DNA from 2 places in the Escherichia sp. XD33 genome. Region 1 is predicted to be linked to the other one. Evidence: predicted binding sites of a transcription regulator. Region 1 holds the regulator's gene; the other holds the start of a gene.

Region 1 (7,932 bases):
TGGAAACGGCAGGCGTCGGGGTGAAGCCATTGTTTTCCTGCACAATAACATCTACGCCGTTCGCTGCCAGCACTTCCAGAACGGAAATAAATGCAGGTTCGGACAGGGCGTGAGTATCTTTACCCACATAGCAAGGGCCAGTGATACCGTTTTTCGCACGTTCTTCAGCAATTGCCTGAGCGATCGCCAGAATGTGCGGCTCGTTAAAGCTGTGGCGCGCTGCACTGCCACGGTGACCGGAAGTACCGAATTTCACCGCGTGCTCCGCATTCCCTGCTTCTGGTTTCAGTACATAATATTGCGCCGTCAGTTGGGCGACGTTAATCAAATCACTCTGTTGTGCAGGTTGGCCTGCACGATTGTGGATTGCCATTGCTTTGTCCTTTGTCTGCAACGTTTTAGATAGTTCCGCAAACCTTCTCAATCAATTCCGCCGGGAATTGCATCGACTGCATGATGTGTTCGATCATGCTGCATTTACGGCCGGTGTTGGTGTTGGTGATCACCCAATACGGCGTGCCTGGCACATGTTTCGGCTTGGTCTGATTACCATTTTTCAGCAGCGTTTGTTCATCTGCCGCAAAGTAAACGCGTGTACGACCGTGCAACGATTCCGTTGCTTCGGCAAACGCCTGGGCGTCAAGAGAATATAGTGTAGACAACAGCAGCATAAAGCGATTGACCGCTCGCTTTTGCTCTGCGTATTCGTCCGAAAGCAGAAGTTCACGCATTGCGCGAACCTTGTCTTTAATCGTTTTGACCGGCTTCGCTTCGACGATAGCAGGTGACGCAACGCGAACCTCTTTCGTCACCGGAGCAGCAGGCTGTGATGCGGCGGAAAATTTCAACATACGCCGTAAAATGTCGGATGCGCTCTCGCCGATATGCTTAGTGTGGCTGGCAATATAGCTGTAGAGTTCATCATCAACTTCAATCGTTTTCATCTTAATCCAGTGCAGTGTCTTAGCTGAATACAAGTCGCCAGGAGTATATGAATAAATCCCGGCAGCGGATAGCGTCAAGCCTGGCTTGCAGAAAAACTCGGAATAAACCTTATTTGTTGCAGCCCTGTGGCACAATGGTCAACATAATACCCTAACCCGACAACGCGAAAAAAAGAACTTTGCCATGAAATTGAATATCCGCGCGCAAACTGCACAAAACCAGCACAATAATTCTCCCATCGTTCTTGTCCATGGTCTGTTTGGTAGCCTCGACAACCTTGGCGTACTGGCTCGCGATCTGGTAAACGATCACAATATCATCCAGGTTGATATGCGTAACCACGGTCTTTCACCGAGAGAGCCGGTAATGAATTACCCGGCGATGGCGCAGGATCTTGTTGATACCCTGGATGCACTGCAGATCGACAAAGCAACATTTATCGGTCACTCCATGGGCGGTAAAGCGGTAATGGCACTTACTGCACTGGCCCCCGATCGCATCGATAAACTGGTGGCGATCGATATCGCACCGGTCGACTATCACGTACGCCGTCATGATGAGATTTTCGCAGCTATCAACGCGGTCAGTGAATCGGACGCACAAACTCGCCAGCAAGCAGCAGCAATAATGCGCCAGCATCTTAATGAAGAAGGGGTGATTCAGTTTCTGTTGAAATCTTTTGTTGACGGGGAGTGGCGCTTTAACGTGCCGGTATTGTGGGATCAGTATCCGCATATTGTGGGTTGGGAGAAAATCCCGGCATGGGATCACCCTGCCCTGTTTATCCCTGGTGGTAATTCTCCGTATGTTAGCGAGCAGTACCGTGATGATTTACTGGCACAATTTCCACAGGCACGGGCGCATGTCATTGCAGGCGCGGGTCACTGGGTCCATGCTGAAAAACCAGATGCGGTATTACGCGCTATCCGTCGCTATCTCAATGATTAACGCAACTGATTAAAAACCCAGCGTCCGCGTCGCTTTCCGCGCGTGGGCGTTGGCGTGACTCATCGCGCTGATGTATTATGGCGCGCTATCCATCCGGGCAGAGGCCTGGCTGATTGTTTCCCCCGAAGTCACCAAGATCATGGCCAAAGAACAAACGGACCGTACGACATTAGATCTGTTCGCGCACGAGCGTCGACCGGGACGACCGAAAACTAATCCGCTTTCGCGCGATGAACAGCTGCGTATTAATAAACGCAACCAACTAAAACGCGACAAAGTACGTGGCCTTAAGCGTGTCGAACTGAAGCTGAACGCGGAAGCTGTCGAGGCGCTGAACGAGCTGGCGGAATCGCGCAATATGAGCCGTAGCGAACTGATCGAAGAGATGTTAATGCAGCAACTGGCGGCGCTGCGTAGTCAGGGCATCGTTTAAATTTCCACTTTCATGTAGCACAGTGTGCAGTCCTGCTCGTTTGCTGATTCCGCAAGACTGCCTGTTCTGCTATGATTGCCTTTATCCGTGGGCAATTTTCCACCCCCATTTCAATAAGTTTCAAGAGGTTATTTCACTCATGGCTATCACTGGCATCTTTTTCGGCAGCGACACCGGTAATACCGAAAATATCGCAAAAATGATTCAAAAACAGCTTGGTAAAGACGTTGCCGATGTCCATGACATTGCAAAAAGCAGCAAAGAAGATCTGGAAGCTTATGACATTCTGCTGCTGGGCATCCCAACCTGGTATTACGGCGAAGCGCAGTGTGACTGGGATGACTTCTTCCCGACTCTCGAAGAGATTGATTTCAATGGCAAACTGGTTGCGCTGTTTGGTTGTGGTGACCAGGAAGATTACGCCGAATATTTCTGCGACGCATTGGGCACCATCCGCGACATCATTGAACCGCGCGGTGCAACCATCGTTGGTCACTGGCCAACTGCGGGCTATCATTTCGAAGCATCAAAAGGTCTGGCAGATGACGACCACTTTGTCGGTCTGGCTATCGACGAAGACCGTCAGCCGGAACTGACCGCTGAACGTGTAGAAAAATGGGTTAAACAGATTTCTGAAGAGTTGCATCTCGACGAAATTCTCAATGCCTGATGTGATGCGGCGTAGACTCATGTCTACGCCGTATTAATAGATAATGCCAATCAAAATAATTGCTACAAATTTGTAACTTTTGCTGTTGTACCTGTACAATGTCCCGGTGTTCAAGTGGCCTTGCCGTTGTAAATGTAAGCTATGCCACGTTTTTATTAACAATATTTGCCAGGGACTTGTGGTTTTCATTTAGGCGTGGCAATTCTATAATGATACGCATTATCTCAAGAGCAAATTCTGTCACTTCTTCTAATGAAGTGAACCGCTTAGTAACAGGACAGATTCCGCATGACTGATAACAATACCGCCCTAAAGAAAGCTGGCCTGAAAGTAACGCTTCCTCGTTTAAAAATCCTGGAAGTTCTTCAGGAGCCGGACAACCATCACGTCAGTGCGGAAGATTTATACAAACGTCTGATCGATATGGGTGAAGAAATTGGTCTGGCTACGGTATATCGCGTACTGAACCAGTTTGACGACGCTGGTATCGTCACCCGCCACAATTTTGAAGGCGGTAAATCCGTATTTGAACTGACACAGCAACATCACCACGATCACCTGATCTGCCTCGACTGCGGCAAGGTTATCGAATTTAGTGATGATTCCATCGAAGCGCGTCAGCGTGAAATTGCCGCAAAACATGGCATTCGCCTGACTAACCACAGTCTCTATCTTTACGGTCACTGTGCCGAAGGCGATTGCCGCGAAGATGAGCACGCGCACGAAGGCAAATAAGCCAGCCTGAACGAGAAAAGCCAACCTGCGGGTTGGCTTTTTTATGCAAGGGAAATAAGAAAAGCGAGAGTTACAGCTCTCACTTATTTGTTATTACTGCGAATTTCCTGCCAGACCTTATCACAATCGGCTTTCACCGCCTGATCATTTCCGGTTTGCGTTGCACGCAGACACTGCTGATAATCCAGTACGCGGACACTTTCCTGGTCGGCAAACTGCTGATGTTGTTTCTCTTTCTTCAGCACGTTTAACACGCTCTGGCAGGCTTCAATTTTTTCCGGCGAACCTTGCGCGGTGTTGATACAGGCGCTGTATGCCTCTTTCAGACGGCTGTCTTCCTGTGGTGCGGTTGATTGCGCACAAGCTACCAGCCCCGATGCCATCATGGCGATGAGAATCAGTTTTTTCATAGCAAATTCCTCAAACGTGCGGCAGGCACAAAACCTGCCGCGTCGGGCATCAGAAGATGGTGAATGGTGCGATTACCATAAATTTTACGTCACGCTCATCCTGGAAGATGTTGCCGTAACCACCGCCCCAGCTTGGGATGTCGGAGTGGTTGTCGTATTCGGTGAAGTGCAGTTTGAACATCGTGCCTTTGGCGCGACCGTCCTGAATGGTATAGACCGCATCCAGGCTGTATGCAGACTCTTCAATAGTCCGGTTTTTGTCGTAGTACGCATCCGGATTGCTCTGCCAGGTCGCAGGTTTAGCATCCCATGCGTAAACGTAGGAAGCGCCGATGGCGAAGCCTGGAAGATTCCAGTTTTTCAGGTCATACATCGCACCGAAGAAGACTGCTTTTTCGCCGTTGGCGTTGAAGTCAGAACGGTTGTCCCACCAGATATCCAGGCGACCGTTTGAGGAAGCGTAGGTTGGAGTCATACGTTGCAGGAAGTATCCCTGCTGACCGTCAGCCTTAACCCAGGTGCCTTCGAGGCGCAAATCCACTACGTCAGCCGCCCGGTAACCAAAGGTCAACGCCTGCAGCCAGGCGGTGCCGTCATAAAGGTCGTTGACGCTGCGATCGTCAACTTTATCGCGGGTACCGTAGAACTGGTAGCTGGTGGTTAACGGGCTACCGGCGATATCAAATTTGTAGCTGGCTTTGGCAAAATATTGATCGATATACCCTTCCGCCTGACCAAAAGCCGCTTCCAGTACGAAGTTATTTTTGAAGTCGTATTTCGCCCCAAGGGAGTGCAGATAATCAACTTTGGTGGTTTTATCGTTCTGATAAAACTCATCCATTTCCAGATGCCACGGCGCTTTGTATTCGTTGGTCCACATGTAGGAGAAACTCAATGCACCGGCATCGCCGTAATCAAAATTCGCTCCGGCTTCCGCACCCTGATAAGTACCCGGCATAAAGCTCCAGTGAGGCGCTAACAGCGTCTGACCGGTTGGCTGAATATAACCTGCCCTCGCCCAAACCGGACCGTATTTAAATTTGGCCGCTGCTTTATACAGGCTTATACCGCTTTTGTCGCCGGACCAGTCTTCGTCATAGGCTTTATTACTTTTTGAAAACGCGATTTCGTTCGGGTGAGAGCTGTCGCCGTTTTCCGCCATTTCAATCGCCGTAAACGCGGCAATATCAAGGCCGAACATATCAGCAGCATAACCAGACTGAAAATCGAGGTTGGCATTCCAGGTGGAGTGAGAAAGGTTGGTTTTGTATTTGTCGCCGTCGGTAACATCTTTACGGTCGCGTTCACGCTGCCAGTAATATATACCGCCGGTTAAGGTTGAATCGTCGATGAATCCTTCGGCGCGAGCCTCCGGCATTGCCATAAAGCCCGACATTGCTGTAACACCGGCGATAGCCAGCGCCAGCGTACTACGTTTGCCACTAAACGTACGCATGGGTTAATCCTCTTTGACGTATAAATTGCTGCACCAAAGGTGAACAGCGAAAAAAAATAAAAATTAAAAAAGTAGCGTTGAGAAAAGTCTCGCTGACTACAGGAACAGACTATTTTTCGCGACGCGAATTATCAATCTCTTTCTGTAACCAGAATGTAAGAACATGAGCAACCGCACATATTTTGATGATTTTTGTTACAAGGCTTAAGTTTGCGGTTGAAAGGCTTGCAGAAGAATAAAAGCGTGAATTTCCAGCAAGATGAAAGCGGTTACATTTTATTTAATTATGTTTTGTGATTTTAAATTTATTTTATGGATAAATTGCGAAGCGGAATTAATTCGCGAAGAAAAGCAGAAAAAACGCCGCAGAGCGCGGCGTTTTGGATTGTTTGCATATTTCTTGCCGGATGCGGCGTGAACGCCTTATCCGGCCTACAAAAGCACGCAAACTCAATATATTGCAGAGATCATGTAGGCCTGATAAGCGTAGCGCATCAGGCAATTTAGCGTTTGAAACTGTTTGTCTGTTCCTTGCCGGATGCGACGTAAACGCCCCATCCGGCATAGCGAAACTTAAAATTACTCGCCTACTTTCGCCCAGGTATCACGCAGCCCAACGGTGCGGTTAAATACCGGTTTTTCCGCCGTAGAATGGCGGCTATCGAGGCAGAAGTAACCTTCACGCTCAAACTGGAATGCTTTACCCGCAACCGCATCTTTCAGCGACGGTTCAGCAAAGCCCTGTTTGATCACCAGCGATTCCGGGTTAATCACCGACAGGAAATCATCCGCAGCACCTGGGTTAGGCACGCTGAACAGACGGTCATACAAACGGATTTCAACCGGCAGCGCATGTGCCGCGCTCACCCAGTGAATAACACCTTTGACTTTACGACCATCTGCCGGATCTTTGCTTAAGGTATCGGCGTCATAAGTACAGAAGATGGTGGTGATATTACCTTCGGCATCTTTCTCGACGCGTTCTGCCTTAATCACATAAGCATTACGCAGACGCACTTCTTTACCCAGCACCAGACGTTTGTACTGCTTGTTAGCTTCTTCGCGGAAATCGGCGCGATCAATCCAAATCTCACCGCTAAACGGCACCTGACGGCTGCCCATTTCCGGTTTGTTCGGATGGTTCGGCATGGTAACCATTTCGCCTTCGCCCTGATAGTTTTCGATAACCAGTTTCACCGGATCGATAACCGCCATTGCGCGCGGCGCATTTTCGTTGAGATCTTCACGGATGCAGGATTCCAGCGACGCCATCTCAATGGTGTTGTCCTGCTTGGTCACGCCGATGCGTTTGCAGAACTCACGAATAGAAGCCGCAGTGTAACCACGACGACGCAGACCGGAAATGGTCGGCATACGCGGGTCATCCCAGCCTTCAACGTGCTTGTCGGTCACCAGCAGGTTCAACTTACGCTTGGACATCACGGTGTATTCCAGATTCAGGCGCGAGAACTCATACTGGCGCGGGTGAACAGGAATCGTGATGTTGTCCAGTACCCAGTCGTACAGACGACGGTTGTCCTGGAACTCAAGCGTACACAGAGAGTGCGTAATACCTTCCAGGGCATCGCTGATGCAGTGGGTGAAGTCGTACATCGGGTAGATGCACCACTTGTTGCCAGTCTGGTGGTGTTCAGCAAATTTAATACGGTACAGCACCGGATCGCGCATCACGATAAACGGTGAAGCCATGTCGATTTTCGCACGCAGGCAGGCTTTACCTTCTTCAAAACCACCGGCACGCATTTTTTCGAACAGCGCCAGGTTCTCTTCAACGCTGCGGTCGCGGTACGGGCTGTTTTTACCCGGTTGCGTCAGGGTGCCGCGGTATTCGCGGATCTGTTCCGGCGTCAGTTCATCAACGTACGCCAGGCCTTTATTGATCAGTTCGATCGCATAGGCGTGGAGCTGATCAAAATAATCGGAGGAGTAACGGACGTTACCAGACCAGTGAAAACCTAACCACTCTACGTCGTTTTTGATCGACTCAACATACTCGATATCTTCTTTTACCGGGTTAGTGTCGTCGAAACGCAGGTTGCACTGGCCTTTATAGTCCTGGGCGATCCCGAAGTTCAGGCAGATAGATTTCGCATGGCCAATATGCAGATAGCCATTCGGCTCCGGCGGGAAACGGGTGTGTACTGTGGTGTGCTTACCACTGGCCAGATCTTCATCGATGATCTGACGGATAAAGTTAGTCGGGCGGGCTTCTGCCTCACTCATCGTGGATTCCTCAAAGCGTAAACAACGTATAACGGCGTATGATCTTATAAGCGGGACAGGCTGACAACTGTTAGTTAGTGAAAATCGAAAA
Region 2 (7,932 bases), on a different contig from region 1:
TGAATGATTCGTTCTGCCGCATTATTGCGGGTGAAATTCAGGCGCGCCCGGAACAGGTTGACGCTGCCGTTCGCCTGCTTGACGAAGGGAATACCGTGCCGTTTATCGCACGTTATCGTAAGGAAATCACCGGCGGTCTGGATGACACGCAGCTGCGTAATCTGGAAACGCGTCTGAGCTATCTGCGCGAGCTGGAAGAGAGACGTCAGGCGATCCTCAAGTCCATTTCCGAGCAAGGCAAACTCACCGATGATCTGGCGAAGGCCATCAACGCCACCCTAAGCAAAACCGAACTCGAAGACCTCTACCTGCCCTACAAACCTAAACGCCGCACCCGCGGGCAAATCGCCATTGAAGCAGGGCTTGAGCCGTTGGCTGACCTGCTGTGGAGCGATCCGTCACACACGCCAGAAGTCGCCGCTGCACAATATGTTGATGCCGATAAAGGCGTGGCAGATACCAAAGCCGCGCTGGATGGCGCGCGCTATATCCTGATGGAACGGTTTGCCGAAGATGCCGCGCTGCTGGCGAAAGTGCGTGATTATCTGTGGAAGAACGCGCATTTGGTTTCTACGGTGGTGAGCGGTAAAGAAGAGGAAGGGGCGAAATTCCGCGACTATTTCGATCATCACGAACCGTTGTCCACGGTGCCTTCTCACCGCGCGCTGGCGATGTTCCGTGGGCGTAACGAAGGCGTACTCCAGCTTTCGCTGAATGCCGATCCACAGTTCGATGAGCCGCCGAAAGAGAGCTATTGCGAGCAAATCATCATGGATCACCTTGGCCTGCGCCTGAACAATGCCCCGGCGGATAGCTGGCGCAAAGGCGTGGTGAGCTGGACGTGGCGCATCAAGGTGCTGATGCATCTGGAAACCGAACTGATGGGTACCGTGCGCGAACGCGCGGAAGATGAAGCAATCAACGTCTTTGCCCGTAACCTGCACGATCTGCTGATGGCGGCCCCTGCCGGACTGCGTGCAACGATGGGCCTCGATCCGGGTCTGCGTACTGGGGTAAAAGTGGCGGTGGTCGATGCCACTGGCAAACTGGTAGCGACCGATACCATTTACCCGCACACCGGACAAGCCGCAAAAGCAGCGATGACTGTTGCTGCGCTGTGTGAAAAGCATAACGTTGAACTGGTGGCGATCGGCAACGGTACAGCTTCCCGCGAAACCGAACGTTTCTATCTCGACGTGCAGAAGCAGTTCCCGAAAGTGACCGCACAGAAAGTGATCGTCAGCGAAGCTGGCGCGTCGGTTTACTCGGCTTCCGAGCTGGCAGCGCAGGAGTTTCCGGATCTCGACGTTTCGCTGCGTGGCGCGGTGTCTATCGCCCGCCGTTTGCAGGATCCGCTGGCGGAGCTGGTGAAAATCGATCCGAAATCTATCGGCGTAGGTCAGTATCAGCATGACGTCAGCCAGACGCAACTGGCCCGCAAACTGGACGCAGTAGTAGAAGACTGCGTAAACGCCGTTGGCGTCGATCTCAACACTGCTTCTGTTCCGCTGTTAACCCGCGTGGCGGGCCTGACGCGCATGATGGCGCAAAACATCGTGGCCTGGCGCGATGAGAACGGCCAGTTCCAGAACCGTCAGCAACTGCTGAAAGTCAGCCGTCTGGGGCCGAAAGCCTTCGAGCAGTGCGCGGGCTTCTTGCGCATTAACCACGGTGATAACCCGCTGGATGCTTCTACCGTCCACCCGGAAGCCTATCCGGTGGTGGAACGCATTCTGGCAGCAACACAGCAGGCACTGAAAGATCTGATGGGTAACAGCAGCGAACTGCGTAACCTGAAAGCGTCTGACTTTACTGATGAAAAATTCGGTGTGCCGACAGTAACTGACATCATCAAAGAGCTGGAAAAACCGGGTCGCGATCCGCGTCCGGAATTTAAAACCGCTCAGTTTGCCGATGGCGTCGAGACAATGAACGACCTGCAACCGGGTATGATCCTCGAAGGTGCGGTGACCAACGTCACCAACTTTGGCGCGTTTGTCGATATCGGCGTGCATCAGGACGGCCTGGTTCACATCTCTTCATTGTCGAACAAGTTTGTGGAAGATCCGCATACCGTGGTGAAAGCGGGCGACATTGTGAAGGTGAAAGTGCTGGAAGTGGATCTTCAGCGTAAACGTATCGCCCTGACTATGCGTCTGGACGAGCAGCCTGGCGAAACCAACGCCCGTCGCGGCGGCGGTAATGAACGCCCGCAAAACAACCGCCCGGCAGCCAAACCACGCGGTCGTGAAGCGCAGCCTGCCGGTAATAGCGCGATGATGGATGCGCTGGCGGCGGCAATGGGCAAAAAACGTTAAACGCCCGGACTGGCCCCTAAACCTGCGCGATAAGGCGTTCACGCCGCATCTGGCAACGAACGCCTTGCCTGACATAAAAGTGCCGGAGAATATCTCCGGCCTTTTTATTCCACAACCAAACTCATAATATATTCCGGCAATATTTATCACTTCATTAACAACTGAAACCTTAATTAAACATTAGCCAGTCCGGGTAATTCACTATTCGAATTATATTTTCGCTGCGATATAACCTTGAGCCACATCAACATTGAGTCAGATTATTATTCAAACCAACATTCGCACACATTTTAAGTATTGCTGATAGAAACCATTCTCATTATCATTGTGTTGTTGATTATTTAATCTCTCCTTTGTTGGCAAATCATCTGGTCTCATGTCGCTGTCAAACGCCCCATGAGGTAGTTATCCAGTTAATGAGAAACAAGTAGGCACCTATGCAATACACTCCAGATACTGCGTGGAAAATCACTGGCTTTTCCCGTGAAATCAGCCCGGCATATCGCCAAAAACTGCTTTCTCTTGGCATGTTACCTGGCTCCTCTTTTAATGTGGTGCGCGTCGCTCCACTCGGCGACCCCATTCATATCGAAACCCGTCGTGTGAGCCTGGTATTACGCAAAAAAGATCTGGCCTTATTAGAAGTGGAAGCGGTTTCCTGTTAATACGGTGATAACAACAATGAAAAAATTAACCATAGGCTTAATTGGTAATCCAAATTCTGGCAAGACAACCTTATTTAACCAGCTCACTGGCGCACGTCAGCGTGTAGGTAACTGGGCTGGCGTTACCGTCGAACGTAAAGAAGGGCAATTCTCCACCACCGATCATCAGGTCACGCTGGTGGACCTGCCCGGCACCTATTCTCTGACCACCATCTCATCGCAGACCTCGCTCGATGAGCAAATCGCCTGTCACTACATTTTGAGTGGCGACGCCGACCTGCTGATTAACGTGGTGGATGCGTCTAACCTTGAGCGTAACCTGTACCTGACGCTACAACTGCTGGAACTCGGCATTCCCTGCATTGTGGCACTGAACATGCTCGACATTGCCGAGAAGCAAAATATTCGTATTGAAATTGATGCTCTGTCGGCGCGTCTGGGCTGTCCGGTGATCCCGCTGGTTTCAACCCGTGGTCGCGGTATTGAAGCGCTCAAGCTGGCGATTGATCGCTATAAAGCTAACGAGAATGTGGAACTGGTACATTACGCACAGCCGCTACTCAACGAAGCAGATTCACTGGCAAAAGTGATGCCTTCCGACATCCCGCTGAAACAACGTCGCTGGCTGGGCCTGCAAATGCTGGAAGGCGATATCTACAGCCGCGCCTACGCCGGTGAAGCGTCGCAGCATCTTGATGCCGCCCTCGCCCGTCTGCGTAATGAGATGGACGATCCGGCGCTGCACATTGCCGATGCGCGTTACCAGTGCATTGCTGCCATCTGTGATGTGGTAAGCAACACCCTGACGGCAGAACCCAGCCGTTTCACCACTGCGGTAGATAAAATCGTGCTCAACCGTTTCCTCGGTCTGCCGATTTTCCTCTTTGTGATGTACCTGATGTTCCTGCTGGCTATCAACATCGGCGGGGCGTTACAGCCGCTGTTTGACGTCGGCTCCGTGGCGCTATTTGTGCATGGTATTCAATGGATTGGCTACACGCTCCACTTCCCGGACTGGCTGACTATCTTCCTCGCCCAGGGCCTGGGTGGCGGCATTAACACCGTGCTGCCACTGGTGCCGCAGATTGGCATGATGTACCTGTTCCTCTCCTTCCTTGAGGACTCCGGGTATATGGCGCGTGCGGCGTTTGTGATGGACCGTCTGATGCAGGCGCTGGGCTTGCCGGGGAAATCCTTTGTGCCGCTGATCGTCGGTTTCGGTTGTAACGTACCGTCGGTAATGGGTGCACGTACGCTTGATGCACCGCGTGAACGTCTGATGACCATCATGATGGCACCGTTTATGTCCTGCGGCGCGCGTCTGGCTATCTTCGCAGTATTCGCGGCTGCCTTCTTCGGGCAGAACGGTGCGCTGGCGGTCTTCTCGCTGTATATGCTGGGTATTGTGATGGCGGTGCTGACTGGCCTGATGCTCAAGTACACCATCATGCGCGGTGAAGCGACGCCGTTTGTCATGGAGTTGCCGGTCTATCATGTACCACACGTTAAAAGCCTGATTATCCAGACCTGGCAGCGTCTGAAAGGCTTCGTTCTGCGTGCTGGTAAAGTGATCATCATCGTCAGCATTTTCCTGAGCGCTTTCAACAGCTTCTCGCTGAGCGGGAAAATCGTCGATAACATCAACGACTCGGCGCTGGCGTCCGTCAGCCGGGTGATCACCCCGGTCTTCAAGCCAATTGGCGTGCATGAAGATAACTGGCAGGCAACGGTTGGCCTGTTTACAGGTGCCATGGCGAAAGAAGTGGTAGTGGGTACGCTCAACACCCTCTACACCGCAGAAAATATTCAGGACGAAGAGTTCAATCCGGCAGAATTTAACCTCGGTGAAGAGCTGTTCAGTGCGATAGATGAAACCTGGCAGAGCCTGAAAGACACCTTCAGCCTTAGCGTACTGATGAACCCCATTGAAGCCAGCAAAGGCGACGGCGAAATGGGTACCGGGGCGATGGGCGTGATGGATCAGAAATTCGGTAGCGCAGCAGCAGCTTACAGCTACCTGATTTTCGTCCTGCTGTATGTACCATGTATCTCGGTGATGGGGGCTATCGCCCGTGAATCAAGCCGTGGCTGGATGGGCTTCTCCATCCTGTGGGGGCTGAATATCGCTTACTCACTGGCAACATTGTTCTATCAGGTCGCCAGCTACAGTCAGCATCCAACTTACAGCCTGGTGTGCATTCTGGCGGTTATCCTGTTTAACATCGTGGTTATCGGTCTGCTGCGCCGCGCGCGTAGCCGGGTGGATATCGAACTGCTGGCAACCCGCAAGTCGGTAAGCAGTTGCTGCGCAGCCAGCACCACCGGTGATTGCCATTAATGGCTTCACTTATTCAGGTGCGCGATTTGCTGGCGTTACGGGGCCGTATGGAAGCGGCCCAGATAAGCCAGACATTGAACACTCCACAGCCAATGATTAACGCCATGCTGCAACAACTGGAAAGTATGGGCAAAGCCGTGCGGATTCAGGAAGAACCTGACGGCTGCCTCTCTGGCAGTTGTAAAAGCTGCCCGGAAGGAAAAGCCTGTCTGCGCGAGTGGTGGGCGCTGCGTTAACCTTACTCCATCGCCTGTTTTGGAAAGCCCGGTATGCGTCTGCATCCGGGCTTTTTTGCGTGCGGCTTTCCATAAAAATGCAACTCTTGCAGCACGGCGTAAGTTCCTTTGAAAGCATCTCGCAGGGATGAAAACTCGCTAATACACAGGTGTGGAGTGGCGCGTAGAGTCGCGGCATTCAAACAACAGGTGAAGGAACGCCATGAGCAAAAAGCAGAGTTCCACCCCACACGATGCGCTGTTCAAACTCTTTTTACGCCAACCGGACACGGCTCGTGATTTTCTTGCGTTTCATTTACCGGCACCCATTCACGCGCTTTGTGATATGAAAACCCTCAAGCTGGAGTCGAGCAGCTTTATTGATGACGATCTGCGTGAAAGCTATTCCGATGTGCTGTGGTCGGTGAAAACGGAACAAGGACCAGGATACATCTATTGTCTGATTGAACATCAAAGCACCTCAAACAAACTGATCGCATTTCGCATGATGCGTTACGCTATTGCCGCAATGCAAAATCACCTTGATGCTGGATACAAAACGTTGCCGATGGTGGTGCCATTGTTGTTTTACCACGGTATTGAAAGCCCCTATCCCTATTCGCTGTGTTGGCTGGATTGTTTCGCCGATCCCAAACTGGCAAGGCAGCTTTATGCCTCCGCATTTCCGCTGATTGATGTCACCGTCATGCCTGATGATGAAATCATGCAGCACCGACGTATGGCGCTGCTGGAGTTAATTCAAAAACATATTCGTCAACGCGATCTGATGGGGCTGGTAGAGCAAATGGCCTGCTTATTAAGTAGTGGATACGCTAATGACAGACAAATCAAAGGGCTGTTTAATTACATACTGCAAACCGGCGACGCGGTACGTTTTAACGATTTTATCGACGGCGTTGCCGAACGTTCACCGAAACACAAGGAGAGTTTAATGACAATTGCGGAAAGATTGCGGCAGGAGGGGGAACAATCCAAAGCCCTGCATATAGCCCAAATAATGCTTGAATCCGGAGTCCCTCTTACAGACATCATGCGCTTTACCGGGGTGTCAGAAGAAGAGTTGGCTGCGGCGAGCCAGTAAATTTCTGTCTCGCCATTTCAAAAGTTGCCTACACCCTCTGCTTCAACGCCACCAGCAGGTGACAAAACTCGACCGGATGCGAAATAAACGGCGCATGGGCCGCTTTGGCGAAGATATATGATTCGCTGTGAGGCCAAAGTTTATCCAGCATCGGCACCACTTTGCGCGGCACCAGACCGTCGAGATAGCCATACAATCGCAAAAACGGCATGGACACGTTTTGCAGCGGCTGACGGAGATCGACCGTTTTCAGGATTTCCAGCCCGCCATTAAGCACGTCAACCTCCGGCATCGGTAACGCCAGAACGGTTTTCTTCAACGCCCGCGCATCCTGGCGCGCCGTTTCAGTCCCCATGGTTTGTAACGCCAGGAACCGCTCCACTGTACGCTGAAAATCATCACTGAGTTGCTGCTGAAATCCCGCCAGCACGTCCGGTTTTATCCCCGGCCACTCGTCACGAGCACTAAAACAAGGTGACGACGCCACGGTGACCAGCGCCTGAACACGCTCGGGATGGGTTAAAACAATTTGGCTTGCCACCAGCCCGCCCAGACTCCAGCCTAACCAAATGGCTTTATCAGGTGCCTGTTGCAGCACGGCTTCGGCCATATCAGCAAGTGACAGCGCACCAAATCCCCGGCTACGCCCGAAGCCGGGCAGGTCAACAAGGTGCAGCGTAAAATGCGAGCTAAGTTCCTCGTCAATGCAACGCCACACTTCGGCATTCAGTCCCCATCCGTGCAGCAGCACAAGATGAACATTCCCCTGACCTTTGGTCTGCCACCAGATGTTATTCATCCGCTATTGTTCTCTTTTGACTTACAAGGATGAACATATGCTAACAGTACCGGGATTATGCTGGCTATGCCGAATGCCACTGGCGTTAGGTCATTGGGGGATTTGTTCGGTCTGTTCACGCGCCGCCCGTACAGATAAAACGTTATGCCCACAATGTGGATTACCCGCCACACACTCCCATCTTCCCTGCGGTCGTTGCCTGCAAAAACCGCCGCCCTGGCAAAGACTGGTCACGGTTGCGGACTATGCGCCGCCGTTAAGTCCGCTAATCCACCAGCTTAAATTTTCCCGGCGCAGTGAAATCGCCAGCGCCCTGTCACGTCTGTTACTATTGGAAGTCTTACACGCTCGTCGCACCACCGGGTTGCAATTGCCGGATCGCATCATCAGCGTTCCGTTATGGCAGCGGCGTCACTGGCGTCGGGGATTTAATCAGAGCGATTTGCTGTGTCAGCCGTTATCACGCTGGTTGCACTGCCGATGGGATAGCGAAGC

Evidence for each region. The regulator Fur, encoded in region 1, represses iron uptake genes when iron is present. The targets are predictions, from matches to a motif close to ATAATAATGAGAACNACTATCAA.
Region 2: feoA (ferrous iron transporter A) is a predicted target of Fur. The motif match lies at 2,622-2,644, and genes of this name have one in related genera.

The regions. Positions count from the first base shown of each region.
Region 1 is NZ_JAENDM010000011.1:16,224-24,155, forward strand. Features, by position in the region: gene pgm (phosphoglucomutase (alpha-D-glucose-1,6-bisphosphate-dependent)) at 1-373, opposite strand, end outside; gene seqA (replication initiation negative regulator SeqA) at 399-944, opposite strand; gene ybfF (esterase) at 1,129-1,893, shown strand; gene ybfE (LexA regulated protein) at 2,033-2,326, shown strand; gene fldA (flavodoxin FldA) at 2,466-2,996, shown strand; gene uof (fur leader peptide) at 3,206-3,292, shown strand; gene fur (ferric iron uptake transcriptional regulator) at 3,285-3,731, shown strand; gene chiQ (ChiQ/YbfN family lipoprotein) at 3,815-4,141, opposite strand; gene chiP (chitoporin) at 4,191-5,597, opposite strand; gene K0778_RS08855 (hypothetical protein) at 5,857-6,015, shown strand; gene glnS (glutamine--tRNA ligase) at 6,177-7,841, opposite strand.
Region 2 is NZ_JAENDM010000006.1:76,483-84,414, reverse strand. Features, by position in the region: gene K0778_RS05865 (Tex family protein) at 1-2,318, shown strand, start outside; gene feoA (ferrous iron transporter A) at 2,756-2,983, shown strand; gene feoB (Fe(2+) transporter permease subunit FeoB) at 3,000-5,321, shown strand; gene feoC ([Fe-S]-dependent transcriptional repressor FeoC) at 5,321-5,557, shown strand; gene rpnA (recombination-promoting nuclease RpnA) at 5,760-6,638, shown strand; gene bioH (pimeloyl-ACP methyl ester esterase BioH) at 6,667-7,437, opposite strand; gene gntX (DNA utilization protein GntX) at 7,475-7,932, shown strand, end outside.